2 regions of the Prochlorococcus marinus str. MIT 9313 genome follow, and region 1 is predicted to be linked to the other one. Evidence: predicted binding sites of a transcription regulator. Region 1 holds the regulator's gene; the other holds the start of a gene.
The links. The regulator NtcA, encoded in region 1, controls nitrogen genes in cyanobacteria. The targets are predictions, from matches to a motif close to GTANCNNNNGNTAC.
Positions count from the first base shown of each region.

Region 2: a site for NtcA is predicted at 11,025-11,038, ahead of AKG35_RS11955 (anthranilate phosphoribosyltransferase family protein). Genes of this name have one in related genera too.

Region 1 covers NC_005071.1:1,934,731-1,950,832, reverse strand. Annotated here, with positions in the region: gene AKG35_RS09865 (3-isopropylmalate dehydratase small subunit) at 1-147, shown strand, start outside; gene AKG35_RS13040 (pentapeptide repeat-containing protein) at 244-699, shown strand; gene AKG35_RS09855 (DUF3769 domain-containing protein) at 709-3,945, opposite strand; gene AKG35_RS12470 (photosystem II reaction center protein I) at 4,051-4,170, opposite strand; gene AKG35_RS09850 (alpha-mannosidase) at 4,234-7,248, shown strand; gene psbN (photosystem II reaction center protein PsbN) at 7,257-7,400, opposite strand; gene psbH (photosystem II reaction center phosphoprotein PsbH) at 7,488-7,676, shown strand; gene AKG35_RS09835 (TatA/E family twin arginine-targeting protein translocase) at 7,711-7,986, shown strand; gene pth (aminoacyl-tRNA hydrolase) at 7,994-8,614, shown strand; gene AKG35_RS09825 (DUF3146 family protein) at 8,614-8,871, shown strand; gene AKG35_RS09820 (resolvase) at 8,855-9,286, opposite strand; gene AKG35_RS09815 (DUF3084 domain-containing protein) at 9,283-10,488, opposite strand; gene ntcA (global nitrogen regulator NtcA) at 10,554-11,288, opposite strand; gene rph (ribonuclease PH) at 11,363-12,097, opposite strand; gene AKG35_RS09800 (cob(I)yrinic acid a,c-diamide adenosyltransferase) at 12,239-12,853, shown strand; gene dcd (dCTP deaminase) at 12,853-13,446, shown strand; gene AKG35_RS13035 (hypothetical protein) at 13,543-13,716, shown strand; gene AKG35_RS09790 (hypothetical protein) at 13,729-14,121, shown strand; gene AKG35_RS09785 (thioredoxin family protein) at 14,728-15,294, opposite strand; gene AKG35_RS09780 (hypothetical protein) at 15,411-15,905, shown strand; gene AKG35_RS09775 (lytic transglycosylase domain-containing protein) at 15,870-16,102, opposite strand, start outside.
Region 2 covers NC_005071.1:2,364,015-2,380,116, reverse strand. Annotated here, with positions in the region: gene AKG35_RS11995 (ClC family H(+)/Cl(-) exchange transporter) at 1-182, opposite strand, end outside; gene acnB (bifunctional aconitate hydratase 2/2-methylisocitrate dehydratase) at 166-2,790, opposite strand; gene AKG35_RS11985 (3-deoxy-7-phosphoheptulonate synthase) at 2,937-4,004, shown strand; gene AKG35_RS11980 (diacylglycerol/polyprenol kinase family protein) at 4,012-4,617, opposite strand; gene AKG35_RS11975 (RpoD/SigA family RNA polymerase sigma factor) at 4,674-5,708, opposite strand; gene ppk1 (polyphosphate kinase 1) at 5,917-8,055, opposite strand; gene AKG35_RS11965 (tetracycline resistance MFS efflux pump) at 8,098-9,405, opposite strand; gene AKG35_RS11960 (GNAT family N-acetyltransferase) at 9,427-9,912, shown strand; gene AKG35_RS11955 (anthranilate phosphoribosyltransferase family protein) at 9,905-11,011, opposite strand; gene AKG35_RS11950 (hypothetical protein) at 11,461-12,183, opposite strand; gene AKG35_RS11945 (formate/nitrite transporter family protein) at 12,196-13,086, opposite strand; gene AKG35_RS11940 (hypothetical protein) at 13,154-13,297, opposite strand; gene AKG35_RS11935 (ferredoxin--nitrite reductase) at 13,350-14,978, opposite strand; gene AKG35_RS11930 (CbiX/SirB N-terminal domain-containing protein) at 15,674-16,102, shown strand, end outside.

The DNA of each region.
Region 1 (16,102 bases):
GATTTACAGATTGAGTCTGGCCCTCGCGAGATGCTGCTTAGCGGACGTTGGGATGCCACATCGCAGTTAGTGGCTCAGGACGCAGCCCTAAAGCGCACGATGGCAGACCTCCCATACCTCAATGATTTTGTGGCGTCTCTGCATTGAATGTTGTTTGTTGAGGAAGCGGAAGATTGAATTTTTAGTGATTTGCTGCGGCAGATTATTTGCAGCGTGTCTATGAAAAGAGAAAGCGAGCTGGTCATGGTTTCTCTCCGTTATATCTGGACTGTGGTGCTCGTTCTGTTAGCTCCTCCAGCATTTGCGGCGCCAGTTGTGTCGCTCAATGTTGAGCCTTTTACAACACAGATGGAGCAGTTGTACCAATTCGGAGCGTGTAGGAGTTGTGATTTGCGCGGTGCAGACCTCCGTGATGCTCATTTGATTGGTGTAGACCTTCGCGATGCTGATCTGCGGGGTGCTCGTCTTGAGGGAGCGAATCTTGAGGGTGCTGATCTAAGTGGTGCTCGCTTGGATGATGCTCAGCTCAATGGGGCGGTGCTTACGAATACTGAGTTGAGTGGGACAGACTTGCGGCGTGCAGATTTACGTGAGGCTGTGGTGATCAATGCTTACTCACCAGACGTGCTTACAGAAGGAATGCAGTTTGCCGGGGCTGATTTAACTGGTAGTCATTTGATTTATGGGGGTGCTCCTTGATCAAGTGGATTAGAAAAGTTGATCTTCAAATTGATCGAATTGATTAATGGGTGTATATGGAACAAAAGGTACGCCGGTGCCTGTGAAGTTGAAATCATTAAGACGGAAACGAAAGCCACCGATGCCTTGGTAGGGGTTGAAGTAAAAACCGAAGTCATAGGAACGACGTTGCCAGCGCAGTTCGATGTTTGAGTTAATGATGTCGCCGTAGTAAATGGAGTCGGGGTCTACATTCATTCCTATGCCTGCACTAAGTACTAAAGGGCCTGCAATTTGCTGGTTGATGCCTATCCCAAATGTCCCTAAGTCAACGGCTTGGTCAAATTCAAATGGGCTTTCGCCTTCTTTTAGAGTTATTCCGCCGCTGAGCGAAAGTTGTGTGTAGTCAAGGAAAGGTTTGCTGAATGTTCCTAGAGTCAGGGTTGGTCCAGCACTAAAAGTAATGGTGTTTTGAGTAGCAGTATTAATTTCACTACTGTAAGCGCTTAATGTGGCTCTTAGATTAGTTCTAAAGTCCAGACCAGGTACGATAGCTACAGGAGAATACCGGTAGGCTGCTTCTGGCGTGAGGGCAGCAGGCTTGCCACGCCAGACTGGGTACCTACTATTTAGAGATCCATAGAAGTTGATACGCCATAGATCTGAAAGATTTTCATTGGTAAATGATTCCGCTTGATAGTTGCCTACACCAGTCCTGATGAGAAAGTTGTTTCTTAATTTCCCCCATGACCAATCACCTTCCTTTTGGAGGAAGGCACCATAGGCTGAATAAATATCAGTTTCTCCTAAGGATCCATTCCAGGCTTCGTAGCGATAAGCCGCAAAAAGGTTGGCCTGTAAAGAGCCAATCCAGGGGATATCAAAGTTCCTTTTGAGATCACCCCAGTAACGGCTTCCATTAGCAATGTTTTGGGGGTTAAAGGTGCTTATATCAGCATTAATATCAACATCCCACCCCAAAGTGCTCCCAGTTAGTTCTGCTTCTAGGCCGAATAAATCAGCGGCCGTAATTGGCTGGGTTATTTTTTGGCTGTCAATCGAGCTGTCAGGAGCGACGTAGCTTTTTGTCTCTCCGTCGATGGCTCGCTCTAGAAGGAATTGAGGCTGTAGGGAGAGGGTGTAGTTCTTTGTTAGCTCAATAGGTTTTAGATCACGGCCAACAAAGAAACCATCTCGATCATTATTGTCTATGCCAAATACCCAACGGTTCTCAACTTCTTCCTGCTTTTTGATGGTTTGTGTTCTGGAGACTGGGATGGGAAAACGATCTTCTATAATTAGTCGATTGCGGCGGCTTTGGATTACAATATCTCCACTAGGTTCTTCAGTGGCAATTACATCTTCGGCATCAATACGCGTTTGAGAAGGTGTGTAGGGATCATTGGAGAAGCCCATGCGATCTGCTTTCCATCCCTCTGGGTTGATCGTGACATTGGCGGCTTGAATCCTCCAGCGGCTGATCGATCCTGTGATTAGCTTAGTGTGCGCTACTTGCTTTAATTGAGAAACTTTAACTCCGCCATATGCATTTGTTTCTCTTGCCTCCCTTGCTGAGGCCAGATTTCCTCTTTGCAATCCAATGGTGAGAGCTTGTTGGAACTGGATGCTGCTAATACGTTGATCGATCTTGGCAATTGCCTTGGCGCGCAAAGCTTCTTGCTCTGCTGGAGAGAGCGTCGATGAATTCGTCTGGGCGAGTCTTTGTCGCGTGGCAACAGCTTGGGGAGGTCTGGTGCCAAGAGGGAGAGCTTCTGCTTGGGCTTTAGGGTCACCCTCTCCAAGGGTGATCGACTCAAGGGTCTCGTGGAGCCCTTGGCGAGTTATTCGATTAGCACGATCGGGGTCAGGACAACCCAGTGGTGGCGGAACGTCAACTTGCTGCGGTGCAGTTTTGTCTTGGCCCCAGCGGTATCTCAAGCCAACAAGGTAAGCATTACTTCCTTCCTTGACACCGCTATAGGTGCCGAAGGCTCCTGAGCGATGGTGAATGCGTCCCACAAGAGAGAGTTCTTGTGAGACTGCGGCTTCAAGCTCAAAGCTCAGATAGTTGAGCAATTTTGCATAGTTCTCGCGGTAGGTCTTCTCATAGTTGCTATAGGCCGTATTGAAGCTAATTCCCTCGATCACGCCAAAACTCAACCACGGTTGCACCCATAGCCGTGCTCCTATACCCAGCACACCTTCACCAAAGCTCTGCGCAGGTGTGTCTGCAAATGGTACTGATTGATTGAATGCTCCTCCAGCTTGTTGGTTGGCATGGTGAGCAAAGAGGTCTGTTTCTAGTTCAAGAGCGAAGGGGCCTGCACGAGCGATTCTTTTCTGCAGACCCAGGCCCAGGAGATATTCCTCCCTCATTCGGCCATTGAAGAGAAAGGTGTCTCCAAAATTTGAATCAATCATCTGGCCACCCCAAGCCGTTACGGCCCAGGGATGGGGATGCCAATCTGGTATCGGTGGCAGCACAGGTGGACAGGCCATGCCTGGTTGGTTGTTTGCGTCTTGTCGAGATTTCTCGGACGATTGTGGTGGCTGATCTAGCTGGACCCATTGATTGTTTTGGGCAAGACTTTGATCCCAGATCGTTGTTGAAGCGTTCTGGTTGCTGATAGCTCCAGCGGTGGTGCTGTTTAATTCAACGTCTAAAGCTGTGGGGAACCCGAGGCTTTTACTTTCTTGTATTGCTAGGCGCCGTGGTGGCTTTGAGGGGCTTTGTGGGATCTGAGCTGCATCGAGTGAATTGGGGCCAAGGTCGATTGCTGCGCTGTCGAGATCTAGAACGCCATAGACGTCCTCAAGCTCCCCTTCTTTTTGAATCAGGCTGTAGCGGAGGGAACTGGCTTGGAAGTACTGAGATCCCTTGCGGTAATTAACGCTACCCCTGGCATAAAGGGTGTTGAAGTTGCTGTCGAACTCAATGCGGTCTGCATGAAGGACGCCTCCATTGAGAACGGCCTTGACGTTACCTTCAGCGATAAAACGCTCTTGTCGGGCGTCATAGCGTTGGCGGTTAGCCCGAAGTTTGAGCTCTCGGGGAGGTTGGAGAGATTGTTCTGGAAGGCTGGGCTGGCGTTGAAGGCCTGCTGATTGCCTCAACTGCCCCCCTGATCTTGCGATAGGAGCCGTTTGGGTGGGCGAGGAGGTGACTTCTTTGTATGAGTTGCTTGACTGAGAATTTGCTTCAGCAGGGATTAACCCTGTCGCAAGAAAGAGCCCAATGAGAAGGGTTGGGGGACTGTTCGCCGCCAATAGGCTTCAGCTGGGTCAGCTGATCTTCCCATAATTGATGGAAGATATGAGCAGGCCTCAGTCCAGTGTGTTGCGTGACCCGAGAAGTTTCGCTTGCAAAGGCTTTTAGTCTTCGAGATCCTTACGGGCTGGTGTCCTCGAAGGATCGCTGGCCAAGAAGCCGAAGACGAAAACCGCAATAAAGAAGAAGACGACCGAGTAAACGGAGAGCTTGAGGGCGAGCATGGAGAGACCGTTCAGCTTCTAGTACATCGATGACATCTTATGGGGCATAGAGGGCACTTAGGGATGGAGGAGCAGCTTCAAGCCCGACGATTGGCGTGGATTGAAACTTTTCGAAGTCGCTCTCGGTGGGATCTCAAGCCAGGTTGGTATCGCGTAGGGGATCGTGATCGGTGGTCTCTGCTTCAAGATGATTGGGCTCAAATCCATCGACCCGACTGGGTTGCAAGGGGTTTATTGGTCTGGCCTCGAGGCGGAGTATGGCTGCAATTGCAGCAGGAGATCCTTTGTCCGGAAGATTGGAGACAAGCTCAAGCAAGTTCTTTGCGGCTGGTCTTGGGTTGGTGGGCTGATCAGATGCGGCTGTGGGTGGATGGTGTGTTGGTGCATGAGGGGGATCTGTTCGATACCACTTGTCGGTGGAGCCTTCCTGAATCGATCCCTTGGGAGCGACCTCTAACACTCTTGCTGGAGTTGAGGAGTCCTATTCATGACGATGGCGCGTTGATCAACAGTGAGTTGGTGCTGGAACCCAGGGCCGGTGCAGTGGATCTAGATCAGGTTCTGCTGCCTGAAGCGCTGGCGCTCTATTTAGAGGTGGGAGAGGTGTTGCCGGAGGCTTGGCTTGAGCTGGATCCGCACAGTCAGGAGGCAACCGTGGCTGTCGAACAGCAACTACGCAATGCAGCGCAGCCGCCGGGGCTGATCCATTGGATCGGCCATGCCCATCTTGATTTGGCCTGGCTGTGGTCAGTGGCTGACACTTGGCAGGCGGCAGAGCGCACGTTCCGCTCTGTGCTGCACCTGATGCAGCGATTTCCTGATTTCCATTTCAGCCACTCCTCGCCAGCTCTCTATCAGTGGGTTGAACATCACCGTCCAACTCTTTTTGCTGCGCTTCAGGATGCAAGTCGGGCAGGTCGTTGGGAGCCGATCAATGGCCCTTGGGTCGAGACTGATTGTGTGCTGGTGAGCACTGCTTCGCTTTGGCGACAGTTCACGCTTGGACAGCAGTACAGCCGATCAGCATTTCCGGAGTGGTCTCATCAGTTGGCCTGGCTTCCAGACAGCTTTGGCTTTGCCGCTGGTTTGCCAGCGGTAGCTACCCAGACAGGAATCCGTTGGTTCTGCACCCATAAACTGGCCTGGAATGCCAGTAATCCCTTCCCGCATCGACTGTTTCGTTGGTGCAGTCGTGGCCAGGCTGAGGTGCTAGCGCTGATGCTTCCGCCAATTGGCACTGATGGGAATCCGATGGCCATGCTTCGCGAGCAGCGGTCTTGGCAGGCGTCTACCGCTGTTGAAGAGGCTTTGTGGGTTCCGGGAGTTGGCGACCATGGAGGTGGCCCCACTGCAGAAATGCTAGAGCAGCTGCAGCTTTGGGAGGATCATCCTCAGGCTTTGCCCCAGAGGCCGGGCACAGTAAGGGCTTACCTTGTGACGCTTGAAGCTCATGCTGAGACTTTGCCGGTGTGGCGTGATGAGCTCTATTTGGAGCTTCATCGCGGTTGTGCGACGACCCGTCCCGATCAGAAGCGTCAAAACCGTCACCTTGAAAGGCTTTTGAGGGAAGCCGACCTGGCTATAGCTTTGCTGGCTTGCCAGCTTGGCGATAGGGCTGACGTTCCTGGAACCTCTGCATCTTCATTGCCAGATTGGCGGCCTTTGCTCTTTCAGCAATTTCACGACATCCTTCCAGGCACATCGATTCCTGAAGTGTTTGAGCAGGCTGTGCCGGTCTGGCGATCGTCATGTCGTGAATCAAGGCGGAGCCGCGATCAGCATCTGCAGCAGCTTTTTCGCAGTGGGGTGTCCTGCTCCGATCGATGCGATTCAGAGTCTTCGGGTGGGTGCTGGGTCTGGATGGGTCTACAGCCACTACAGCGTTGGTCGCCTGTGCTGAGATTGCCACGAGATCAATGGGGCAGCGCCGGTAGGCAGCTTCCATGCCAAGAGGCCAAGGGAGGCGGAACCTGGGTGCAGTTGCCTGTGCAGCAAGGGGTGACAGCCGTTCCGCTTCAGCGTTGTGTCAGTAAGGCCTTAGATGTTGTTGATGGCTTACCTGTTCGTGGGGTTGTGCAGATTCAGTCCCTTGACCAAGGCGGTTGGCGGATTAGTAATGGCCTTTTGCAAGCTGATTTTGGTGCCGAAGGCTTGCAGCAACTTTGGGATCGGAACGGGACACCTCAGTTGGCAGGACCTCTGATCTGGGGGCTTTTTCGCGATAGTGGCGAATTTTGGGACGCCTGGGATCTGGCGGCAGATTATCGCCAGCATCCATTGGCTCTGAACTGGAATAGTTCGATGGAGCTGGTGGAGCGCGGACCTCTTGTAGCGCGCTTGGTCTTGCGAGGTTGGGCTGGGAGCAGTGCTCTGCGCCTTGATGTGCAGCTGAGAGCTGATTGCCCCTGGCTCGAGCTGCGTCTAGGCGTGGATTGGCGTCAAAGTCATGAGCTACTGCGTTTGGAGGTTCCCCTGGCTTGCTCAGCGGTGAGATGGGCGGCGGATACCAGCGGTGGAGTCATTGAACGGCCTGCTGACGCTATGACGGCTAGGGAAAAAGCACGTTGGGAGGTCCCTGTGATCTCCTGGTTGGCGAGCGAGTCGGCGGCGCCGGGCGGTGGCCTTGCGGTGTTATTGGATGGGCCTCAGGGCGTTCATGTGTGCCCAGACAGGCTTGGTGTTTCTCTGCTTAGAGGGGCTACCTGGCCAGATCCCTCGGCTGATCGGGGTTGGCATCGTCAGCGATTAGCACTGATGCCTGTTCCCGATGGTTGGAGTCGGGAGGCTGTGCCTCAGGCAGCGTTGGCTTTTCGAGAGCCGGGCTGGTTGGGGCCTTCTGATCTCAAGGTGTCATGGTCAGGATTGCCGTCGCTGCCTTCAAAGCTGATTCCATTGGCTGTGACGTATGCCGAATTAAGGCAGCTGAAGCTCAGCGTGCTTAATGCCGGTGCAACACGCCAGTCTTGGGCCGTAGGGAAGACTTGGCGGGTTGGTAGCGCTCACGAGTCCTGTCTCGGCGAAGCGGTAGAGCTGAAGCCTGGAGAGTTGGCTGAACTATTGCTTGAGCGTGTCGATTGATGTGATCGTCAGTCTTCGTGTTCTTCAAAGGGGTCTTCGAGTTCTTTTGAGGGAGGACCAAAAGCTGTGTAGAGCCCGTATCCGGTCAGCCCGAAGGTGATGGTGACCATGGCAATGAGCAGGGAGTAGGTCTCGGAGGAGGAGTTTTCCATCACATCTCTCGACAGGATTAGTCCGTATGCGGACTATGACCATTACAGTAGGCATGCTTAATCACCATCCGAGACCGAAGCTCCGTTATGGCTCAAAGCACCCGTCTGGGAAATCTGATCAAATCTCTACCCGGCTACGCCCCTGGCAAGGTAGTGCCAGGTTGGGGCACTACCCCAGTGATGGCTGGGATCGGCTTCATGTTGCTGATTTTCCTGGTGACCATCTTGCAGATCTACAACCAGTCGCTTCTTCTCCAAAGCATCAGCTTTGAATAGATTGTCCTCGGCTCTGCTGGGCTGAGGCTCGCCTATGAATGTGTTCGGCATCGGTCTCCCCGAGATGGCGGTTATCGGCGCCATAGCCCTGCTTGTCTTTGGACCTAAACGACTTCCAGAGTTTGGTCGCACGCTTGGTAAAACCTTGAAAGGTTTTCAGGCAGCCTCAAAGGAATTCGAGCGTGAGATTCATAAAACGATGGCAGAACCTGAGTCCATCGAACAGGCTGCGACGGAAGAGTCCATGCAGCAAGACACCAATGCAATAGGTGAAACCCCTCAGGAGGCTAAAAACCCTCCCGCTAGCTGAGAGTGGTATGAGGCCGGGTCGTTTACGTCTATTGGTAGGCCTAGGTAATCCAGGCTCAAAGTATGTCGGTACCCGTCACAACATCGGCTTCATGGCCCTCGATAAGTTGGCTGCGCAGAAGTCAGTCAGTTTCAGGCCGCAAACAAAGTTCCATGGACTGATGGCGGAAGTGGCGGTTGGCTCAGAGAGGGTTCGATTGCTGATGCCTCAAACTTATATGAATGAAAGCGGTCGGGCGATTCGTGCAGCCATCGATTGGTTTGGCTTGGAGGTTGATCAGTTGCTGGTGCTTGTAGATGACATGGATTTGTCTTTGGGTCGACTGCGGCTTCGCGCCCAGGGAAGTGCAGGAGGTCACAATGGTTTGCGCAGCGCGATTCAACATCTGGGGACTCAGGATTTTTGTCGTCTGCGGATCGGGATCGGTGCTCCAGGTTGTACCTCTGAGGAACGAAGAGCTCGAACCGTCTCGCATGTGCTCGGGGTGTTTAGTCGGCAGGAGAGCCTCCTAGTCGATCAAGTGCTTGATGAGGTGCTGATGGGTTTGGATCTGATTCAGTGCCTTGGGTTGGAACGGGCAGGTAATCGTCTCAATGCTTTTCAACCGGAGGGTTGTTCTGCCTGCTGATGAGTCATTTGCCTGTCACCACGGCTCGCCTCTGTGTACACCGCCAAAGCTTTGCCGACCAACGCTTGGATGGGGAGGTCTCCGCTGGGGGGTTTCAGTGGCAGTTCAGCTGGGCTTTCGATCGGGGTGAACTGAAAGTGGAACCCTCTCTTGGGCGAGCACTGATTGAGGATGCTTTATTGCGCTTCCTCGTTAAGGCTGACTACCACCTTGAGCCTGGTGGGGATTATATGTTCACTGTTAGGGCCCGATTCTGAAGTTGGGTGGTCCGGCCCAAAGGAGTTGTTGCCCGAGGTGGTCTTCAAGCAACACCATTGCGGCTATGGCGTCTAGATGATGGGGAGGCAGGATCATTCCTCGGGGTAGCCAGCGGCGCCAGTTGCTTGGGGGCCATAGCTCCCAATAGCGATGGCGGGCGCGCAGTGTGCTCCCACGTTCTTCGACCACATGCAATGGGGCAATGTGCCGCAGAAGGTTTTGCCAGTATTCACTGCTGGTGCCGTTGCCGATCAAGATGCCTGCTAAGGGTGCTTGGTTTTGCCAATGCATGATGAGGTCGAGCACAGCGGCTGCGGCCACCACTTTCCCCTCAAGCACAGCATTTGTTGCTGTATCGGCAAGAACTAATCCACATTTATTGCGACCAGGATCTACGGCCACAAGCCTTGTCATGGTTTGTCTTCGGCAATCTTTGTCCAAGGACCACCCACGGGCTGCAGGACAACTGCTACCGGATCGGCTGTATCGCTGTTGCGGAGTGCCACGGCTTCTAGCTCAATCCGCTCTTGAGAACGGTTCAGTAATGCCTTGCCGAGCCGGTTCATCTCACTGCCATCGAACTGCAGTCCGGAACTGAGGGATCCGCGTCTTTTTACCTCTGCCAGAGTTGATGCAAGCAGGAGGCTAAGTCGGTTGCGCACGGTTTCGCTGCTCTTCTCGTTTTGGTCAAGAGTCGTTCGTGCGAGAACTTCGCCTTGTCGGACGATGTTGATATTTTGGCGAGCATCCGGGAAGGCATACACCACGTTCTCACCACGCAACACGTTTGCGGCAGAGCGCACATAGACCACCCAGGTGCCTGGCTTTCGGATGATCTGTTCGATGCGGTTGATGTCGGTGCGTGGCACGAGCAGGATCTGTCGATTGGCTTCTTCACCGGGACGTACGCGTCGAAAAGCCTCCAGGTTTGCTTCCTGAAGTAGGCGGTCGATGACGGCTTTCGCCTGGCTGGGGTTATCGAGCCGCAGGGTGGCTGCAGCAAGTTGCTGCCCACTGCTCAGCACAACATCCCCTCGACGTAAGGCAATGAGGTTGGTCTCGAGCTGCTTCAGTTCTTTTTCAGCCGCGCTAATCCTGCTGCGAACATTGGCTAGTTCAACTTCCGTTCGGCGGATGTCGGCATCTTTTTTGGAAATGTCGCGACTGAGACGAGCTCGTTCCGCCTCGAGCTGTTGTCTTTGTTTTTGTAGTGGTGCGAGTTCGTTGCGAAGGGCGGTAGCTCGCTTTTTGGCTTGCTTCAGTTCATTCTGAACCTGATTGCTGTCCGACCTGGCCTGCTTGAGATCCAGCTCGGCATTGAACTGGGCCGACCGACTTGAATTGAGGGCATCACGGCTTTGTTGGAGTTTGGCCTGAAGGTCATCCAGTTCAAAAAGTCCTACTCGCAGTTGTCGACTGACCAGCAGCATCAGTCCTAGGGACAGGGCGCTAATTAGGCTGCCAGTGAGAACGGTGATGAAGACGGCTGTCCTTCGCGGTCTGAGATTGAACAGGCTCAGCCTTGCTTTGCCTACACGGCTGCCAAGTCGATCGCCAAGGGTGGAGAGCACACCACCGAGGACGAGTAGGGAGAGGATCAGCAGCCAGCCGGTCACGACAATGGGCGGGTGGGATCAGGAATAGTGTCAACCCGTTTCACCATCCTGGACTGGGACGGGGATCAGTTGAATTTTTTAGCAAGGGCAATCGGATCAAGAACGGTGATTTTCTTGCGATCGATTTGCACTAGACCTGAATTGCGCAGGTCTCCCAACAGGCGAGTAATGGTGACGCGAGTGGAGCCGATTGCTTCAGCGATGGACTGATGTGAGAGGCGCAGGTCAATGGTGATTCCTTGTTCCCCTGGAACCCCGAAATCCCGGCAGAGGACTAGCAGGAAACTCACAAGCCTTGATGACATGTCGCGGTGAGTGAGGGTCTCGATCATGGTCTCGGTTTGCAAGATCCGACTTGAGAGACCCTGCAGCAGAAGTAACCCCACGCTGGTGTCGTTTTCGATCGCTTGGCGAACTGAGGTGGCTGGCGCTGTGATCATTTCGACTCGGGTGAAGGCTACGGAGTGATAAAAACGGTCCGAGCGATGGCCTGTGAGTAGAGAGAGCACTCCAAATAGGCTGTTTTCACGCAGCAATGCCACGGTGATCTCTTCACCAGATTCATAGACCCGAGATAGCCGAACCGCGCCGCGTCGAATGAGATAAACCTTTTCGGCAGGATCGCCAGGAAAGAAGATGGTTTTGGAACGCTCCACCATTTCGTTGCTGGCGCCATCCAGTTCACGGATGACTTCCAGCAGGGTTTTCTGGGGTGGAGCAGGCGAGTTGGCCATACTTCCTGACCCTTGAACATAGGGTTGCTGGGCGTAACGGCTGAAGCCGCGGATGACGCCGGCCATGGCTGCGCAGCAAACGGCAGAAATATGAAGTTAGGGAGTGGACCTCCACTACCATGTAGCAATGGTGACGGTTTTTAGTCTTCTTGCATTAATGCCGAGCGTTGGAAGGCTTGTAGATGTTGCAGGCCGGGTTCTGCCAGATTCAGCAAGTCGTTGAGTTGATTCCGGCTGAATGGAGCCCCTTCAGCGGTGCCCTGCAGCTCCAATAGGTGCCCATTGGAGCCCATTACCACGTTTAGATCCACATCAGCCCTGGAGTCTTCGCTGTAGTCGAGGTCGAGAAGGGGATAACTCTCCACTAAACCAACGGATACTGCAGCAACTTGCTCGATGACGGGTTGATGCGTGAGCAGCCCTTGTTCCAGCAAGCGATCGCAGCCTCGTTTTAAGGCAATCCAAGCGCCGGTGATGGAGGCTGTACGTGTGCCGGCATCGGCCTGAATGACGTCACAATCAATTCGCAGGGTGGTTTCCCCAAGAGCGGCCATGTCGATCACGGCGCGCAGGCTGCGGCCAATGAGGCGTTGAATTTCTTGAGTGCGTCCGGAAAGCTTGAGCAGTTCACGGTTCTGTCTTTGCGGGGTAGACCCAGGCAGAAGGCGGTACTCGGCGCTGAGCCAGCCTTTGCCTTGGCCTTTGCGCCAGCGGGGTACACCTTCTTCAACGCAAACACTGCAGAGCACTGAGGTGCGACCAGTGCGGATGATTAACGAACTGAGGGCAAAGCCCATTGGATCCCATGTGATCTGAAGGGGCCGCATCACGTCAGCAAGGCGGCCGTCAGCACGTGGCTGGGGGGATGTGAGCATCGTGCCGTTGGTGGTTGAGATGAACTGAGCCTGGCAGAAACAGGTGCTTTTACACCATGGATAGTGTCAAGAGCCTTGTTAAGCAGCTTTCCACCGCTACATTTGATTTCTGCTGGTTTTGTCGGGGCGATTGAGACTTTTATGACAGCCAGCCTGAGCCCTAGTCATCGCTCCGTGGATCCGTGCATGACGGACCATCGCTCGCAGGAGAGTGATGGGAGTCGGTCTTTGGCAGTAGTTGCTGATAGGCGTTTGCTGCATCTGGTAGCTCCTGAAGGGCAGCTTCAGGTTTATACAGCCCCCTATCGAGGCAGTTTTTCTGTTGTCTTGAGTCAGGCGTTAAGAGCGGCTGGGCTGGGAAGTCGTGTATTGGTGGCTCAGTTCCTCAAGGGAGGAGTAGACCAAGGCCCAGATGGGCGTGTGCGCCTATGTGGGCGACTTGAGTGGCTGCGCCCGGCGGTTCCTGGCTGTCTATCTGAGCCTGCTTCAAGGCTTGCCGTTGACTCCAGCGCGCCTGAGGCCGTGGAGGCCATTTGGCATGAATGTCGGGATCGCATCATGGCGAGTGATTTGGATCAAATGGTGTTGGATGAGGTTGGTCTGGCGATTGCTCTTGGTTATCTCGATGAAGCTGATGTGTTATCAACTCTGGAACAGCGCCCCGGCTCGATGGATGTCATCTTGACTGGCTCAGTCATGCCATCGATCCTGATGGCAATGGCTGATCAGGTCACTGAGTTGCGTCGTGGTTTCTAATGCTTAAAAACGATCGTTGGATCACCGAACAGGCCGCAGCAGGGATGCTTGAACCCTTTCAAGCCGGACTGATTCGACATCTTGATCCTGAGCAGCATCAACGGCCTGTACTCAGCTTTGGCTGTTCTTCCTTTGGTTATGACCTAAGGCTCTCTGCGAAGGAGTTTTTGATCTTTCGCCATGTACCAGGCACGGTGATGAATCCGAAGCGATTTAATCCTGCAAATCTCGAATCCACCCCTTTGCATCAGGACGAGGATGGCGAGTATTTCATCCTGCCGGCTCATTCTTATGGTCTCGGTGTGGCGCTGGAGAAGATGAAGGTCCCATCAAATATCACTGTCATTTGCCTAGGTAAGAGTACCTATGCCCGCCTTGGTATTATCGTTAATACAACTCCCGCCGAAGCCAGTTGGGAAGGGCATCTCACGCTTGAATTCAGCAATAGTTCTGGAGCTGATTGCCGTATCTATGCCAATGAAGGCATTTGTCAGCTTCTTTTCTTCGAGGGTGATCCCTGCGATACCACCTACAGCGATCGCCAGGGTAAATATCAACATCAGCCAGAACGCGTCACTCTCGCCAGGATTTGAACGAAAAAGATCTGTTGAATGCATGTCTGCTCTCAACAGATCTTTTTGATTTTGTAGACATTGATAGAGTGAAGCTACTGATCTCATCCCCCACGTATGTCAGACAAGCAGCCAAAATCCGCACCTCCTGAGGTGGAAGTTAATACCTCAGGTGATTATCTTGGTGGATGGGGACAGTTTGGCAACTCTTTTGTCTTTTGGGTGAGTGCTGTCGTTCTCGCTGCTTGTGTAGGAGTTTTGGCGTTCAGTATTAGCCTGCTTCAAGGTTAAAGATGAGATTTTTTGAAACTTAATTCTATGAGACGGACTTCTTTGCTGTTCAGGTTTTCTGCGGGCTTTGAAATTCTTGGTGGGATTTTTGCTCTTGTTCTGCCTGTTAAATTTTGTTCACTACTTTTTGGTTATACGCTAGTCACTGAACTGGTAGGTATTGCAAGATTATTTGCATTGGCAATCATTGCTCTTGGCTGGGCGTGCTGGGAAGTTTCCAGCCATGCGCCGATGCAAAATCCGAGAAGATCTCTTTGTTATTATAATATTGCTGTTGGCCTTTTGTTAGCGTCTATTGGTGTGAGTCAAGATTTAACTGGTGTTCTTTTGTGGCCAGGAGTATTTATTCATCTTGCAATAGGGATTTTGCTTTTGCCTGGCCTTACAAAACTAGAGATTTCCTAGCCAAGGGAATTGATTCTATTGATTTGGTTAAATGCCTAAATAGCTTATTCGCAAATTAGGCCGAGATATAAGAAGAATTTAGCTAGACAAGCAAACCTGCGATTGTTTAGAGATTGGGATATTGGGCCTAATCAGCTTTTAGAGCTAAGTTCAACAAGGTGTCTAAAGATCGCCTCAGCTGTTTAACTTATTGACCTTTCCTGTTGGCTTGCCGCATTCAGTCACTGTCTGCGAAGGAGAGCTGTCAAGCTGGAGTGTCTCTTGTGGCATTGGTGTTACTTCCAGTGAGAAACTGGGGTCGGCTAGCTAGGGAGCAGTGGTCATTCATCTAGTCTATTGGAGAGAATTTGTTAGCGATAAAACTACTGATAAGGAATAAGAAAGCACTTTAATTACTTCACTGAAGTAAGATTTATTTTCGCGTTATGGTCGATAGGCTGCTTGCGATACCTTGTTCTAGCCTTATGCGACTAGAGCTTTGGTCGCTGGACAATATTGATATTCTTCTTGATCTATTTAGTCGATATAATTATATTAGTTGATGGCTCAAGAGCTTCTGCGATGGCTCGTCATGTTATCGATATTTGCTTATTGACTGCTTTTAGATTAGCCATGGCTCATTGGCCTAATAGCCTCTAAATCGTTTTGCTTCTCTGTTCGTTCTTGTGATGCATTCAGGTTGCTGATAGCGCCTACACCGGCGAAGTTTGGTAGTGGTTGGTTTTGAATCAGAGCATCAGTTAATTGCTGTAGTTGTTCTTGAGTGCGTGCACCCAGTGAGAGACCCTGCAGTTTGCCTTTGTTATCAAAGAAGTTCAGCTGGGGAATGCCGTTGACGTCGTAGCGATCGACAAGGTCTTGCCAGCGGGGGTTGTCGACGTTTACCAGCACAACGTCGAGCTGGTCTTCCCTGTCACGTTCCGTTTTGAGCATGGCTGGGGCCATTTCACGACAGGCTTGACACCAATCAGCATAAAATTCGATCACGGTCGGTCGACCATTGGTGAGTGCGACATCTGGGTCGAGGGAGCGCCGTGCCAGTTGTTCGAGCGGTGCCTCAGCATTGAGGCCGCCCCGCAGCAGGAAAAGAACGACTGCTAATCCCAATGCTGTGAATAGCAGGATCAACCTTTGGCCTTGGCCGAGAGTGGAAGACGGGGAACTTCCGGTCATGATGGGCAAGATTCTCGATGCACTTTGGCAGGTCTGTTTTGTTGTTGTTGCTCGCTTCAATGGGCTAACTGGTCAGAAGTGAAGCGTCTTTTCACCATTCGTTGAGGCTGATGCAGATGCTGCGTCTCCTCGTTGTGCCCTTTCGTGCCCCCTCGTTGCTGTTGCTCTTTGGGGTGGCGGTCGTTATGGGCAACCATTGGTCGTTGCTTCAGTCTGAGCAGATAGACAGCCTCGGTATTGATGTTGAGCTCTTCTGGGTTGTTGAGCTCCTTCAGGCGGTCGTGTTGGTCGTGATTTGCACGATGCCGGATCTGATCTTGCGTCAGGTTTCCTTGCTGATGGCTGCCAGTCGTGCAATCAGTTTGCTGGTGGTTTTGTTGTTGGTGATCACCGCTGGCCTGTACCTACTGCACCTGAGCCTGCTTGCGGATGTTCTCATCCTTGCTTCTGCGATATTGCTTGCGCGCTTGGATCTCACTCGCATTCGTGTGGTTCCACCACCGGTTGTGATGGCGATTGCTCTGGGGTTGATTTTGCTTGGCGGGATATGGATTGGCCAGCAGATCTCTATGCCTTTACATCTCAGTCTCGCAAAGCTTTTTGCTGGATAGGCCTAAATAGCTCCAGAGGTTGCCGAGAACTTTTTTTGTATACAGGCGTGTCTCTGGGTAAGGGATTCGTTCTACCCAGAGCTCAGGGTCCGCAGCCAGTTCTGGGGTTAGCCAGTCGGCTACTGCAGCGGGCCCTGCGTTGTAACTGCCCACTGCCAGCCATGGATTGCCTTGCCATTGCTTCAGCAGCATTGCTA
Region 2 (16,102 bases), 430 kb from region 1:
AATCGCCACTTGGCGAGGCTATAGATACCAGCTTTGAAAAGCACTCCTGTGAGGGCAGCTCCAAGGCCCGTAAGCATCAGAGCGAGCACAACCACAAACCAGCGCTGCTCTAAGAGTTTGCGGATGCTGCGACTGGACTGGATCAGATTTTGTTGCCGGTTTAGATCATTCGGCATGGCCATTGGTGGGTGAAAACTCTGCAAGAACTTCTGCTTGTATGTCTTTATTTACCACGCGCCCTTGATCTGCAAAGCCATCAATCTGGTTGAAATTTAGATAGCGATAAAGCTCAGATGAGAGGGGATCGATTTTTTCTGTTGCGATCGAAAGATATTCTTTTGGTGTAGGGATTCTGCCTAATAATGCACATACTGCTGCCAACTCAGCACTGCCTAAATAGACCTGGGCTCCTTGGCCTAGTCGATTGTTGAAGTTTCGAGTGCTTGTGGAGAAAACGGTTGTGTTGTCTTCCACGCGTGCTTGATTGCCCATACATAATGAACAACCAGGCATTTCCATTCGGCTCCCTGCCGCTTCGAAGATTTTGTAGTAACCCTCTTCTTGAAGCATGGCTTCATCCATTCTTGTTGGTGGGCAAACCCATAGGCGAGCTTTGCTGGTTCCAGACCCTTCAAGAATTTTTGCCGCAGCTCTGTAGTGGCCGATGTTGGTCATACAGGAGCCGATAAAGACTTCCTGCACTGGATTGTTTGCAACCTCACTGAGTAGTTTTACATTGTCGGGATCGTTGGGACAGGCCAGTACGGGTTCTTTGAGTTCGTCGAGATTGATATTGATGATTTCGGCATACTCTGCGTTTTGATCAGCGCTAATCAATTCTGGCTTTGCCAGCCAAGCTTCCATGGCTTTGATGCGTCTTGCCAGGGTGCGAGCATCCTGATAACCGCGGGCAATCATGTTTTTTAGCAATGCGATATTGCTGCGAAGGTATTCAGCAACCGTTGATTCAGACAGTTTGATCGTGCAGCCAGCGCAGGAACGTTCAGCAGTGGCATCGGTTAGTTCAAAGGCTTGCTCCAGCTTCAGATCAGGTAATCCTTCGATTTCCATGATTTTGCCGCTAAAGACATTGAGCTTTTTGGCTTTTTCCACGCTGAGTAGACCTTCTTGAATCGCGATCAAGGGGATCGCATTGACGACGTCACGCAGTGTGATGCCGCTCTGTAGTGAGCCGCTGAAACGAACCAGTACAGATTCCGGCATGTCTAGGGGCATGGCACCGATGGCTGCGGCAAAAGCCACCACGCCAGAACCTCCGGGGAAAGAAATGCCTAAGGGGAAACGAGTGTGGCTATCGCCGCCTGTTCCCACTGTGTCTGGCAGAAGCATGCGGTTCAGCCAGCTGTGGATGATCCCATCGCCTGGATGAAGTGCTACTCCACCACGTTGGGCGAAGAAATCGGGAAGTTCTTTCTGGGTTTGTAGATCTACAGGCTTCGGGTAGGCAGCGGTGTGGCAGAAGCTTTGCATGACCAGATCTGCTGCAAATCCCAGGCAGGCGAGCTCCTTCATTTCGTCCCGAGTCATTGGTCCAGTTGTGTCTTGGCTGCCTACAGTTGTCATCAGCGGTTCGCAACTGGTCCCAGGTCGTATTCCTTCGAGACCACAAGCAAGACCAACGATTTTTTGGGCCTGGGTATACCCCTTGCCCGTTTCAGGAGTGTCTCCTGGGCGGACGAATAGATCGGATGTTGACAGTCCAAATTGAGAACGCACTTTGTCGGTTAGTGCTCTGCCGATCAGTAGGGAGATACGCCCACCCGCGCGCACTTCGTCGCTGATGGTGATTGGTTTGAGCTTGAAGTGAGCCACGATTTCGCCTGCCTTGTCTTCTCCGAAAGCCCGTTCGATGGTGCCGGCATGTGGACGGATGGTGATCACATCGCCACTTTGCAGCTGACTGACATCACATTCGATTGGTAGGGCACCGGAGTCTTCCGCTGTGTTGAAGAAAATGGGAGCGATTTTGCCGCCAAGGATGACGCCGCCGGATCGCTTGTTGGGTACGTAAGGGATATCGGCTCCTATGTGCCAAAGCACCGAATTGATTGCTGATTTACGAGAACTGCCCGTACCCACTACATCGCCCACGTAGGCAATGGGATGGCCTTTTGCCTTCAGGCTGATGATCGTGGCAAGGGCATTGGGATCCCGTGTTTCCAGCATGGCCAGAGCATGCAGGGGGATGTCTGGTCGGGTGGTGGCATGGGTGGCGGGGGATAGATCGTCGGTATTGGTTTCACCATCAACTTTGAAGACTGTGACTGTGATCTCTTTGGCTAAGATTGGTTTTGAGGTGAACCATTCAGCGGCGGCCCAGCTGTCTACAACTTTTTTGGCGAAGCGATTGGTTTCAGCTAGCTCGATAACGTCATGGACAGCGTCGTAGACGAGCAGGGTGCGACTCAGACCTGTAGCGGCGCATTCAGCTAGCTCGTGGTCATTGTGTTGAAGCAGCTCAATCAGAGCTGCAACGTTGTACCCCCCAATCATCGTGCCTAGCAGTTTTGTGGCTTCTAAGGGAGTAATGAGTGGGCTCTTGCTGTTTCCCTGGGCGATAGCACTCAGCCAGGTTGCTTTCACGTAGGCAGCTTCATCTACTCCTGGGGGGATGCGCTCACGCAGCAGGTAAAGCAGTTCAGAGCTGTCTCCTGCTGGTGGATTCTGTAAAAGTAAGGTGAGTGCTTGGGTTTGCTCGGCAGTGAGGGGCAGGGGGGGGATGCCCTGGGCGTCACGTTCGGCGGCGAGCTGGCGATAAGCACTCAGCATTGGGGTGATTCCTCGGCAGCGGTTATGGCCCTTCTATTGTTATTTGCCGTCGATCCATCCTGGAAGCAGATCGATATTGAAATGCAATTACCGGATGCTGCCACCTTGCTGGTTTCCTAGCCTGGGTTGTCATGAATTCTGGCGAAATGACCACCACTTCCGACTTGCATGTGGTGGATACGCGGCCCTTGGTGTCGCCGCTCTTGCTTCATCAGGAGCTGCCCCTTGATCTAGTGGCTCTCAAAACCGTTGCAGATACTCGTAAGCGCATCCAGGCAATTCTGCGTGGTGAGGATCCCCGCTTGCTGGTGATTGTTGGTCCCTGCTCGGTTCATGACATTGCCTCTGCAAGGGACTATGCCCGTCAGTTGGAGCCATTGCGACAGCGATATGCCGCCCAGTTGGAGGTGGTTTTGCGGGTCTATTTCGAAAAACCTCGCACCACAGTTGGCTGGAAAGGTCTCATCAATGATCCCCATCTCGATGGTTCCTATGACATCAACACTGGCTTGAGGCGTGCGCGGTCGTTGTTGCTCGACCTTGCTCGCGAGGGTATGCCGACGGCCACTGAATTGCTGGATCCGGTTGTGCCTCAATACATCGCTGATTTGATCAGTTGGACGGCGATTGGAGCCAGAACCACTGAGAGTCAGACCCATCGGGAGATGGCTTCTGGATTGTCAATGCCCGTCGGTTACAAAAACGGTACCGATGGCAGTGCCAAGATTGCGATCCATGCGATGCAGGCAGCATCTAGACCGCATCATTTTCTTGGGATCAATCGGCAGGGTCAGGCTTCGATTGTGCATACCACTGGAAACCCTGATGGCCATCTCGTGTTGCGGGGAGGTAATGGCTGTACCAATTACCATCCCGAAGCGGTGGAAGAGGTTGCAAAAGAATTAGTGAAGGCTGGCTTGGTTGATCGGTTGATGGTGGATTGCAGCCATGACAATTCGAAGAAAGATTTTCGGCGACAGTCAGAGGTGCTTCAGGCTGTTGCTACTCAGGTACGCCAAGGATCAACCCATCTCATGGGTGTGATGTTGGAAAGTCATCTTGTCGAGGGCAATCAGAAGTTGCCTGAAGACCTCTCTACTCTTGTCTATGGTCAAAGCATTACGGATGCTTGTATCGATATAGAGACAACGGCAACTCTCCTTGAGGATTTGGCGGCTGCAGTGGCTTCAGTGACGTTGTCACCAATAACTTGATCAGCCTTTAGATTGCTGTCATCCATGACCAGGCGACTGCAACTCCTATCGGCACAGTGAGGTTGTCGATACCCCAGCGACTTAGTTGCTCTAGTCCAACGGCAAGGCCTGTGACGGCGAAGATGCGTAGGGGATGGAAGCTAGCGTCAATGAGCAGGCTTAGAGTGAACAGAATGATGAGGGTTATCACAGCCATGGTAAGAGTGCCTGCGATTGATTTGCGTTGACCCCATATCAACCAATTGGGTGAGCGTACTTTGCGACCGATGAGGCCAGCTAACCCATCGCCGAAAGCCATCACAAGCACTCCGGAGCAGACCGCTGCAGCATTTTCTGGCCAGAAGAAAATTAGCAACAGGGTGATTGTTAGAGCGTATGCCACTGTGCCGTAGCTATGTCGATTGACGTCTTCAATAGCTGGTAGTAAGCGCCAGCGGTGGTTGATGAGGATCCCAATGGTAATGAGAATTGCCATTGGGATCGCCCAATCCGATGGGATCCCGAGCCACCAGGCCAAAGGGATCACTGGGCCAGTACCGATGTGAACGATCTTGCGACTTAGTTCTCGTTGGTTAGGCCAGCGGACCCTGCAAACCACAGCAGCTGAAAGCACAAAAGCTATCCAGCATGCAATGGCAACCAGAGAGTTGATATACCCCAAGACTTATTTCATGCAGCTTGTTGATGGTTGGTCATCATCCGTAGCTTGAGAATGGCTTTGGCCTCCAACTGTCGTACGCGTTCTCGTGAGACGCTGATTTGCCGCCCGATTTCAGCGAGGGTCAGTGGTTCTTCACCATCTAGACCGAAGCGCAAGCGCAGGATTTTCTGTTCACGTTCATTGAGCTGAGATAGCCAACCTCCTAGGTGTTCCTTTTGGATGCTGCGATCTAGGCCTTCCATTGGTTCGGCCCCATCGGGGTCGGGGATCAGTTCACCTAGGGTGCTGCGGTCTTCTTCTCCGCGGGCATGGGCATCGAGGGATGCGCAAGGAGCGCTTTGAGCGATGAGATCCTCAAGGTCTTGGGGTTGAATACCCATGGCATGGGCTAACTCCAATCGATTTGGTTGACGGCCGAAGCGATGGGAAAGCTCTCTTGAGATGCGTCGCATCTTGGAGAGTTTTTCGCTGATGTGGATGGGTAGACGGATGGTGCGGGCACTGTTGTCGATGGCCCTGGTCATCCCTTGACGAATCCACCAATAGGCGTAGGTGGAGAACTTATAACCCATGGCTGGATCGAACTTGTCGACAGCACGTTCGAGACCAATGGCTCCTTCTTGGACTAGGTCAAGGAGTTCAAGGCCCTGATTTTGATATTTTTTGGCAACGCTTACCACGAGCCGGAGGTTGGCTGACATCATGCGGTCACGGGCGCGTTTGCCCATGCGAATTTTGTGGCGTTGTCGTGGCGTTTGGTCTTGCTCTGGTAACTCCAGCAATTCCTTCATCGCTTGCACATGGTGGGCAAGCTCAATTTCCTCAGCTGCGGTCAGCAAAGGCACGCGTCCAATGCTGCTCAGGTAGAACCCGATCGCATCAGTACCCAAACGTCCACCTTGGCGATTTTGATTACGGGATGCTTGCCCGTTACGGCCAGCTCGATTCGCTGTTTCTGAACGTTGCTTAGATGTAGACGGTAATACAACTTCTGACGAAGGCGTGAGTGAAGCACCCTTCGCAGATTCCAGAGGGATCCCCATCACCCTGGCCTCCTAAATTAGATTTGCGCGGAATGTAGCACTCATAGAGCTTAGAAACTTGGTTGAAGCAAAAAGTTTTTGTTAGCCCATGAGAGCGATCAGTTGATTGGTCGCTTCTAAGTAAAAAAACTGTTTTGCATGCTGATTATTCCTTTTTAGGTAGCAAAGAGTACTTTCTCACAGTTATGGTCTCGTGAGGCATCGAGTTTCACGCTGCTGGGATGCCTTGTTGCCAAAGGTTGATCAGCTGTTGCTGTGCACGATGTTCTTCACTATTGGGATTGGGTTGGCGCTGTAAAAAGCTGCCATCGCTCTGCATATCCCATGCTTCGCGGTTGTCGTTTAGGTAGAGGTTCAGCAGTCGCTCTAGGTGTTCCTTTTGCTCTGGTTCTTCAATTGGAGTAATGGCTTCCACGCGTCTGTCTAGGTTTCGAGGCATCAAGTCTGCGCTGCCGATATAAACCTCTGGGTTGTTGTCATTGGCAAACCAGAAGATACGGGAGTGTTCCAGGAACCGGCCGATGATGCTGATCACGCTGATGTTTTCGCTGAATCCTTTTCGTCCTGGGTAGAGACAGCACATACCGCGGATGATCAGTTCGATACGAACTCCAACTTGGGAAGCTTCGTAGAGCAGGCTAATGATGGCTGGATCCACCAGAGCATTCATCTTGGCGCGGATGTGTCCGCCTCTACCTTCGCGGGCGTGTTCGATTTCGCGGAGGATGAGTGATTCCATTCCCTTGCGTAGGGTGACAGGTGCCACCAGCAGTCGACGGAAGCTTTGTTGCTTTGAAAAGCCAGTGAGATAATTGAATAGCTCGACTAGATCTTGGCTGAGTTCCGGTCTTGCAGAGAGCAGACCAAGATCGGTATAGAGACGTGATGTCTTCGAGTTGTAGTTCCCTGTGCCGATGTGCACGTAGCTGCGTAGGCGCTCTTTTTCTTTGCGAACGACCAAGATGGTTTTTGTGTGGGTTTTTAGTCCTAAAACGCCATAGACAACGTGAACGCCAGATCGTTCTAGATGACGGGCCCATTGAATATTGTTGCCTTCATCGAAGCGTGCCTTGAGTTCAACCAGAGCCATGACCTGCTTTCCGTGTTCGGCTGCACGAATCAGGGCCGCAATGATTGGGGAATCCTTAGATGTCCGATAGAGCGTGATCTTGATTCCCATGACTAGGGGATCGTCTGCTGCCTGATTGATGAATTCCTCTACAGAGGTCGCGAACAGTTCGTATGGGTGGTGAAGGAGAATGTCTTTGCGGCGAATCACCGAGAAGATGCTTTTGAATTCTTCTTCTTTGATTGATTCGTCTTCAAGCATTCTGCGCTGGCTGCGGGAGAGAACTTTGGCGGTCAGGCCAATGTGGGGTTGGTCTTTGAGTTGTTCCAGAGGTAAACGCATGAGACCGAATAGATCATCGAGGCCTAGTAGTCCCTCGATGCGATAAAGGTCTTTTTCTTCAACAGCCATACCTTCAATCAGCATCTCAACGACTCTCTGGGGCATTTCGTTTGTCACTTCGAGTCTCACCACTTCTCCGCCCATCCGCCGCTTATGCAGGCCTTGTTCCATGGCGCTCATGAGATCGTCGGCTTCTAGGTCCCTGAGTTCAAGGTCGGCATCGCGGGTGACTCGGAAGAAGTAGTGCTCTTCAATCTTCATCCCGGGGAAGAGCAATTTGAGGTTGAAGGCCACCACTTGCTCCAATGGAACTGCTGTGTGAACTGGTTTGGGATTGATGCCACTTAGATCAGGAGGTATCTCTACAAACCGAGGGATCGTTTTTTGTGGAATCTTGACCCGGGCGAATTGTTGTTGGCCTGTTTCCGGATCGAGGATCAGGGTCGCAATGTTGAGGCTGAGATTGCTAACGAAAGGGAAGGGATGGGCTTGATCCACGGCTAGTGGTGTCAGCACCGGGAAAATGGCTGTTTGGAAATAATTGTCAATCCAGAGGCGTTCTTTTGGATTGAGTTGCTCATAGTCGAGTAGGTGAACACCATGCTCGACTAGCTGGTTTTTGAGGTGTTTACGGTAGTGATCTTGTTGTTGCTCGATGAGAGGAACAAGGTGATCTCGGATCGTGAGGAGCTGCTGAAGAGGGGTTAGACCGTCTGCGCTGGTTTTGGTAATGCCGGCTTCCACTTGTGCTTTGAGGGAGGCCACGCGAACCATGAAGAATTCGTCGAGGTTGTTGCTGAAGATGGCACTGAACTTGGCTTGTTCCAGCAGCGGGGTGCGCGTATCCAGTGCCTGAGCAAGGACCCTTTCGTTGAAGGAGATCCAGCTGAGCTCTCGGTTGATGTAGTGCTCCGAAGCTACTGCTGGATTACTCATTGAATGCCAGTTTGTTGATCCACTATCCAGGCAAAGTAGCAATCATGATTGTTTGATTGTTGTGTTACTTGTGCTTGCAGGTGGGCCTCCTGCAACAAGGGCAACAACTCCCGTTAGTACGAGGATGGCCAGCCAGAAGGGACTGCGAGGGCCTATTTGGTCGTAGGCGAATCCTGCAGCCGCTGCCCCAAGGAAGGTCCCTAGACTCTGCAGGCCTTGAAGGCTACCGAGTACTGCCCCTTGGCCTGCGTTGTCGAGGCGTCTCGAGACGAGGGCTCTCAAGCATGGCACTACTAGACCTGTGCCAAGGGCTAGTACCGATACGGCAGTGAATACAACAGAAATCGAATTCTGCTGACTGGCCATGGGCAATAGCAGACAGCCTGCAATGACGAAGCCAACGCCAGCAATGGTGAGCCGCCATTCGCCGAAGGATTTAACCAGTGGACCGATGAGCAGCCCTTGAACCACCATTGCGATCACGCCTACAACTGCAAAGGTCAGGCCCGCTAAACCGACTGTCCATGAAAAGGCTTGCTTCAGGTAAAGCACCAGCACAGCTGTGAAACCGTTGAATGCCATGAAGAACAGGAAGAAGGCGAAACAAAGGCGGCTTACTAATGGATTGGCAAAGATCTGTGCTAGCTGGGTGATCGGGTTGAGTTGTCTTTTGCTTGGTAGGGAATTGCGAGCTGCTGGCGGGTGTGTTTCGGGAAGGATATAGATCACAAGAAGCAGGTTCGCGACGGCGAAGGCTGTGGCGGCTATCCCGGGTAGAGCAATATTGATCTCTGCTAAGCGGCCACCGATATAAGGGCCCAAGATGAACCCGAGGCCGAATGCAACGCCAATCAGGCCGAATGCCTTTGCTCGGCTCTCAGGTGTTGAGATGTCGGCAAGCACTGCTGTGGCGCTACTTGCTGTTCCACCGCTAACGCCATCGATGATTCTTGCTGAGAAGAGAAGGATCAGGGGAACAATGCCGATCCAAGCGGCTGGAAGTATGTTCCAGTCAATCCATACTGTGATAGCGAATAAGCCAAGGCCTACTACTGAGCCAGCAACGCAAGCGGTTAAAATTGGTTTGCGGCCAAAACGATCACTGAGAGCTCCAATTAGGGGAGCCACGACGAATTGAGCCAATGCATAAGTACCTCCAAGTAGCCCCAGGATTGTGCCGCTGTCTGTGAAGCGTCCTGGGAGGTATGGAAGTAATGGCAGTAAGAGGGTTTCACCTAGGCGATCGTTCAACAGAGTGACAAAGGCACAGAGAAAGATGGGAATCTGTGGTCGGCGCAATTGGGAATGAGTCAGGATGAATGTCACGATCCCATAGAGACTTGACGCCATTGATCTAAATGGCAGGCTCTTGTGACTTGTCGCCGCTTAAGACCCCTTACAAAAACTGATCATTTTGTTGTCAGGGAGATTTATGCCGATGCGATTGAATCTCAAGGGGGAGGCTTGTATTCCCCTGTTCAGATCAGTGCTTGGGCAGCCTTGGCTTGGTTACCAGGAGTTCTGGATCGGCCACTGATTGAAGGACGAGGTTGGTTGAGTCTTGAGAACGACGAGGTTGAGGCTTTCGCTCTTCGTTATCCCTCTGATCGTTTGGCGTTGCTGTATTGCCGGGGCCGGTCTGCTCGTTGTGGCCATGCCACTGCGTTGCTTGAACAGGTAGAAGCTGAAGCCTTGCAGGAAGGAGAGCTAATCTTGGTGACGGAAGCCAGTTTGTGTAGTCACCCTTTGCTGTTGAAGTGGGGCTGGATTGAAATGTCTAAGGAAGTGATTCAGATCGGAGGTGTGAGTTTCGATCGTTATCGCATGGCGAAAAACCTACAGGCTCGCTTCAAATGATGGTTTCTCTCCAAGCAATGAGCTGCTCAAGCGTGGTTTGGGCTAAGCCTGATTGCAGACACTTTTCAGCATGAGCGATACCTTCATCGAGGTTGTCGGCTAGGCCAGCTAACCATAGGTAGGTACCAGCATTCCAGAGGAGGGGCTGACTTAATGGCCCGCGATTGTGCAGAGCTTCCATTGCCTGCTCGCTCCACTCCGTCAGGTTGCTCCACTCAACGTCTTGGCTAAAGCAGCCATGGTTACGGGGGTGGAGGATGAGTCGTTCTGGCTTGCCATTTTGAACTCGGGATGTGATGCAAGCTCGACTGATGGGAAGGTCTGTGCTTCCTTCGAGCCCTTTCACAGTCACGAGATTTGTTTCACCTGCTAGCGCAAGGGCTTTCCAGGCCCGCTCTTCTGTGGGGGGATGCACGAAGCCGCTGACGAGCAAATGCTTTCCTTGATGTGCTGTCCAAAGCAGCTCCAAACTGGCCACAGGCGGTCGCTTGCCGATGTCGTCGCGATAACTGATCAAGCTTTCGGCTAGCGGGAAGTGATCTGGCTGGTAAATCAGTGCCAGACCATGTTGTTGAAAGCCAGCTTCTAGGTTTGCTATTGATAGGCCTTGGAGTTGTAGCCCTAAGGCTTTGAATAACTCTTCTGTGGTGACGCCATATTTGATTGGCATACGCTGCCCCCCTTGCAAGACGACGGGTTGACCAGCGTTGAGTAGGACCAGTGCTGTGAGCGGATAAATCGGGGCTGTTCGCTTGCGGCCGTCGAATGGCATGCCAAAGCAAATGGGTCGTTTCTGGCCATTGGCTGATTTCAGTTTGGGTCCAAGCACTCTGTATGTATCGAGCATGCCGGCGAGTTCCTGGGGCTCGGGTCGACGAATGCGATGGGCGATGAGGAAGGCGCCAATTTGAGCAGGGCTGGCTTGGGCTGTAAGGATGAGATGCAAGGCATCAGCCGATTCTTCACGGCTCATGCCACGACTGGTTTGCTCTCCACTTCCCACCTTCCTGAGGTGGGCTTTGAAGCGTTCACGGCCGGATAATTCGGGGCATGTGGTCACGATTGATTGCCGGAACTCATTGGATCTTTCTGTAGTCATGTAGCTGCGTGGAGTAGCGATTAAGACATCCTTGTGACATGTCTGCTTGGCATAGGTTTAATTGGCTCTGTTGGGCTTTAGGAATCACTTCAACGATAAAGCGAGGCTGTTTGCATTTCAGCGTAGTTATATTTTTAAGTGCAAGGTTCGAATCTGCAAAGTTTTTTACGCTGGGGTATTGATCAACGTTGAGACTAGTTTTATGCTATTTTTTATTTGATTATTGGGCTTTTGATTGCAAGGGTTCGGCATGCATCTTGCATAGAAGATTCATCTAACAGTAAGAGTGCTTTTTGTGGCACCGTAGTTCTGCTTTTCAGTAGTTGATTGGTGTCAATGAAATGAATCATCAGATACGATTGCTTTTGCTTGGATTGCAGTTTTCATTTATTGCCATCATCCTCTTTTTGATTCAATAACCCATATTGGCGTATCAGTTGGCTATGGATTTATTGCCATGATCTGTATTGCTGAGCAAGTTGTTTTTTGGCTAGGTCTCGATGGAGATCAGTCGGCAGACTTTGGCTGAGCTTGAACAGGTTTGATTGACTGCTGGATGTGCCGATGCAGCCCAGGGCTAGTAATGCTGCTCGTGTTGTCGCTTCGGAACCTTTTCTTGCCACTTCGGCAATGCGGTTGCTGATGTCGACACCATCGCGTCGTTGCAGAATTCGAATGGTGCTTAACACCACTGGATCGCGTATGTCGTTGAGGAGGTCGTCAAGGAGGTTCAGCAGCTCGTCATCGCTGAGTTGGTATGCCTTGAAGTTCAACAACTCCAGACCAGCCATGCGCATTGCTTGGGAAGGTTCTCTGAAAATCCTTTTTATCAGCAAAGTTGGCACGATTGCTCCCCAGCAAGCCATTGCTTGTAGTACCTCGAGCTCCAGTTCTTCTTGATCACCAAGTTGTTGGATGAGCCAGTCTCGAGCCTCAGGTTGATGGCAGAGGCCCGCTGCATGGATGAGTTCAGACTGCTTACCATGTTGCTTAAGCAGGGTTTTTAATATTCCCCAGCCATCATTACCAAGCAAGCCCAGTCTTTCGGCTAAGGCTTTACGTAGATCAGCAGAAAGGCTGGGGCAGTAAACATTCCCCAGCCAGTCTGGTTCTAGAGGAGCCTTGCCTACTTTATTGAGACGTTCCCAGAGAACGGCTTCATCGAAGCTCATGAATGTTCTAGATCAGCGTGCGCCTAGTTCGGCGGCGAGTTCACGTTCCAGCTTCTCATCGTGAACCGTCGGCAGTACGTTGCTCATTTGGGTGCGATGGGTGCTGTAGAAGAGCATGCCGATAAACACCATCCCGCCAATGATGTTGCCGAGGGTGACTGGAATGAAGTTCCAAACGATTACCTGGCCAAAAGAAACTCCTGAACCAAGCATGGGTCCGGCGGTGTGCAGGAACATGTTCACCACGATGTGCTCCATTCCCATGGTTTGGAATGCTGTGATCGGCAGCCAGCAGGCCAGGATCTTTCCTGGAACGCTCTTGCTTACCAAGGCCATCGTGACCCCAAGACAAACCAGCCAGTTGGCAATCATGCCGCGTAGGAACGCGAGGAAGAAACCAGTGCTGCCTAGGTCTTGATATTTGGCCACGACATTGGCCTTATTGAGTGCCATGATCTTGGCGGCAATCACGGCCCAACCTTTGCCCCCATCGGCTGCCGCAAGTGGCTCAACTGTGCCTGCGCTGGTCAGGCTTGTGGCGAGTAATAGAGCCACCAATGCACAGCCGATGAAATTGCCAATCCAAACCCATATCCAGTTGCGGAAGGTTGCTTGCCATGTGCTTTTCCCTGCCCAGGTTGCCATTGGCAATAAGGCGAAGTTGCCTGTGACTAGCTCCATGCCGAAGAGCACGATGCTGGCAAACCCAAAGGGGAAGAGAACGGAGCCTAGAAATGGCATTCCAGACTGGACTCCTACGGTGATGGCTAAGCAGGTGGCTAGGCCAAGAATCGCTCCTGAATAGAAACCACGTACCAGCAGATTTTTAATGCTGACACTGGATTTTTTTCCGCCGGCAGTAATCATGCCGTCGACGAGTTCATTGGGCAGGACGTAGTCCATTTGGGATGTGTTCACATCCATGGCAGTTCTCGTTGGGGTGGGGTGTTGAAGGAAGGAATTAAGGGTTTCAGCCGCTGATTCGGTTCATCAGGCGTGAGAAGACATCTTGGCCACCTTCTTTTTGATTGATTGCAGGCTTGTCGTGACCGCTGTTGCTTAACCAGTTGACAAAGCGAGAGAAAAGATCACGTGCTTGGGAAGTCGATTGCATGGTGTGGCTTGATAGGTGATTGATCTAAGAACGGTGGTTTAGCGATCGCAGCTCAAGGGGATGGGCTGCTGTTTTCGCCTAAATTGCTGAACCAGTTCATGAAGTTTGAGAAAGGGTCGCTGTTTTGCTTCGGTTGGCTACGAGGTTGAGCACCGAAGCGTTCGATCAGTAATTCCCGCAGAACGTCTTTCAGTTCGCTGCCAGGAATGCCTTTGCGATGCAGTGTTCCGATTTGGGCATCCGGCCCTTGCCTGCCTTCAAGGCTGAGGTCATAGGCCTCAACCATGCCTTGGCCCCCGTTCGGTGCACGGGCTTTGGTTCCTGTGAGGCCGATTGCGCCCATGTAGGCCTGGCCACAGCTGTTGGGACAGCCAGTCCAATGGACTTTTATTTCCTCAGGGAGGATGAGTTCTGCATCCAGTTCATGTGCCATTGCCATGGCCTGATCTTTGGTGTTTGTAAGGGCGAAGCTGCAGTACGTATTTCCTGTGCAGGAGACAGTGCCGGCGGCAATGGAACCGGGCTCAAGTGGAAAACGCTGTAGCAGTGGATCAGCTTGAAATTTGTCGAGGTTGGTAGTTGATAGCCCCACCAAAATGATGTTCTGGTCTTCTGTAAGACGAATTTCACCACTGCCATAGTTAAGACTGGCGCTAGCAAGATCCTGAAGATCTTCTGCGTTTAATCGTCCAACCGGTACATGCATGCCGGCGTAGTGAAGCCCTGTTTGTTTCTGAGGGTGGATTCCGTAAAAAGAGCGTGGCTTGTCTTCAAATACAGAACCGGGATCAGGTGTTAGCGGTCCAAATTTTTCCACCACCATGGTGCGAAACGCTTCGATGCCCACGCTGTCGAGGTACATGCGAAACCTGCCCTTAGGGCGATTGTTGCGCTCACCGTTATCTCGCCATAACGTTAGAATAGTGCCGGTGAGCCGACAGATTTCATTGGGTTTAACCCAGGCATTTAAAGGCAGCGCATAGTCATTCATCTGCGAGGAGAGGATCCCTCCGAGCCAGACGCCGAAACCCATCACCCCATCGTGTTCCACTGGATGGAAGATGATGTCGTTATGGAGCAGGAAATTATCGCGGGCCCCTGCAACTGCCGTATTCCATTTGCGGGGAAGGTTGGAGAATTCATGGTTTCCCTTTCCTTGATTCGTCAGGAAATTTTGTAGTTCAGTTGTGTATGGGCGAGTATCAACAATTTCAAGAGGGTCAATCCCAGCCAGTGGATTTCCTGTGACATTGCGTGGGTTATCAAAACCTGATTGGATTGTGTTGAGACCTGCCTCTTCAAGACGTTTGAGGATTTCGGGAAGATCACTCAGTAAAACACCACGAAGCTGTAGGTTTTGGCGTGTTGTGATGTCGCAACTGCCGTCTTCTCCGTAGCGACCCACGATTGAGGCCACTACTTTTATTTGGTGGCTATTGAGAACACCATTGGGTATCCTTAGCCGTAGCATGAACTTGCCAGGGGTTTTGGGTCGCCAGAACATTCCATACCATTTCAGGCGCAGTTCGAGGTCTGTTTTATCGACCTGTTCCCAACCGAGCTGAGCAAAGTTTTCAAGTTCATCACCAACATCTAAGCCATCTTTAAAAGCTTTATTTTGCTCAATTTTGTTGAGCTTCTTTCCTTGTAGAAATTGTTTCGCAGGAGAGCTAATAACCATGAAATTTTGTTGAAATTAAACTTGAAAAGAAGTGATCATGTTGTTTAAATTTTATTCGCGCATTCGATAGCCATGGTTTTTAGGCCCTGCCATTATTGAAGCAAGGGTAAGTTGCGAATGGAGTCATTAAGCCTGATGGAAGAGGGTATTGGCGGTATCAGATTGAACAAAACTGAGCATTTGTGTGAAATTCAAGAATTGGTGTCTTTGTGTACATTCTGAACCCGGCTGATGTTGGCAACTAGAGGTGTTGAGGAGTGAGGCCAGGCTGCGAATGGAGTCATTAAGCCTGATGGAAGAGGGTATTGGCGGTATCAGATTGAACAAAACTGAGCATTTGTGTGAAATTCAAGAATTGGTGTCTTTGTGTACATTCTGAACCCGGCTGATGTTGGCAACTAGAGGTGTTGAGGAGTGAGGCCAGGCTGCGAATGGAGTCATTAAGCCTGATGGAAGAGGGTATTGGCGGTATCAGATTGAACAAAACTGAGCATTTGTGTGAAATTCAAAATTTGGTGTTTATCGATACATCTAGGTGCACAAGTTTTTTTCTTTATGGCTGCTGTGTATAAATTTTAAGTGATTTCAGTATTGGCGGCCTATCTCTCCCAACCAGCGGATTGTGCCTTGTCTGAGCATTTTCCACACACGGTTCATGGCAGCTAAATCCCTTTCGAAGTCACTGTTAAAGCGTTTTGAGCGGGTTGCACCCTGTCTGCCTTGGCGACCACTCGTCCTCAACCGAGTTTGCGACTGTGTTCGATAGCGACGGGATGTCATGGTTGCAGTCGACTATTAAGACTGGAATGACTTCACCAGTTTCGGATGTCTTAGATCCGTGGCCGTTGTTACGAAAGCATGAGGAGGTTGGTTGTAAGCGCGCTTTGCGTTTGATCGTGCATGGCCGTGCTGGTGGATATGTTCCTTCTTGTGTGCGTTCTTTTGCTCTGCAGGTCGCGCAACTTCGTGGCACACCTGTGCTGGTAGAGGCCTTAACGGCTACTGATCGCCATGAGCAGAGTGCAGATCCTATTTGGCTGGTTCCTTTGTTGCTGCTGCCTGGTTCTCATGTTCGAGAGGATGTGCCGTTGATTCGTCAGCGACTTCAGCAACAGGGTGTGAAC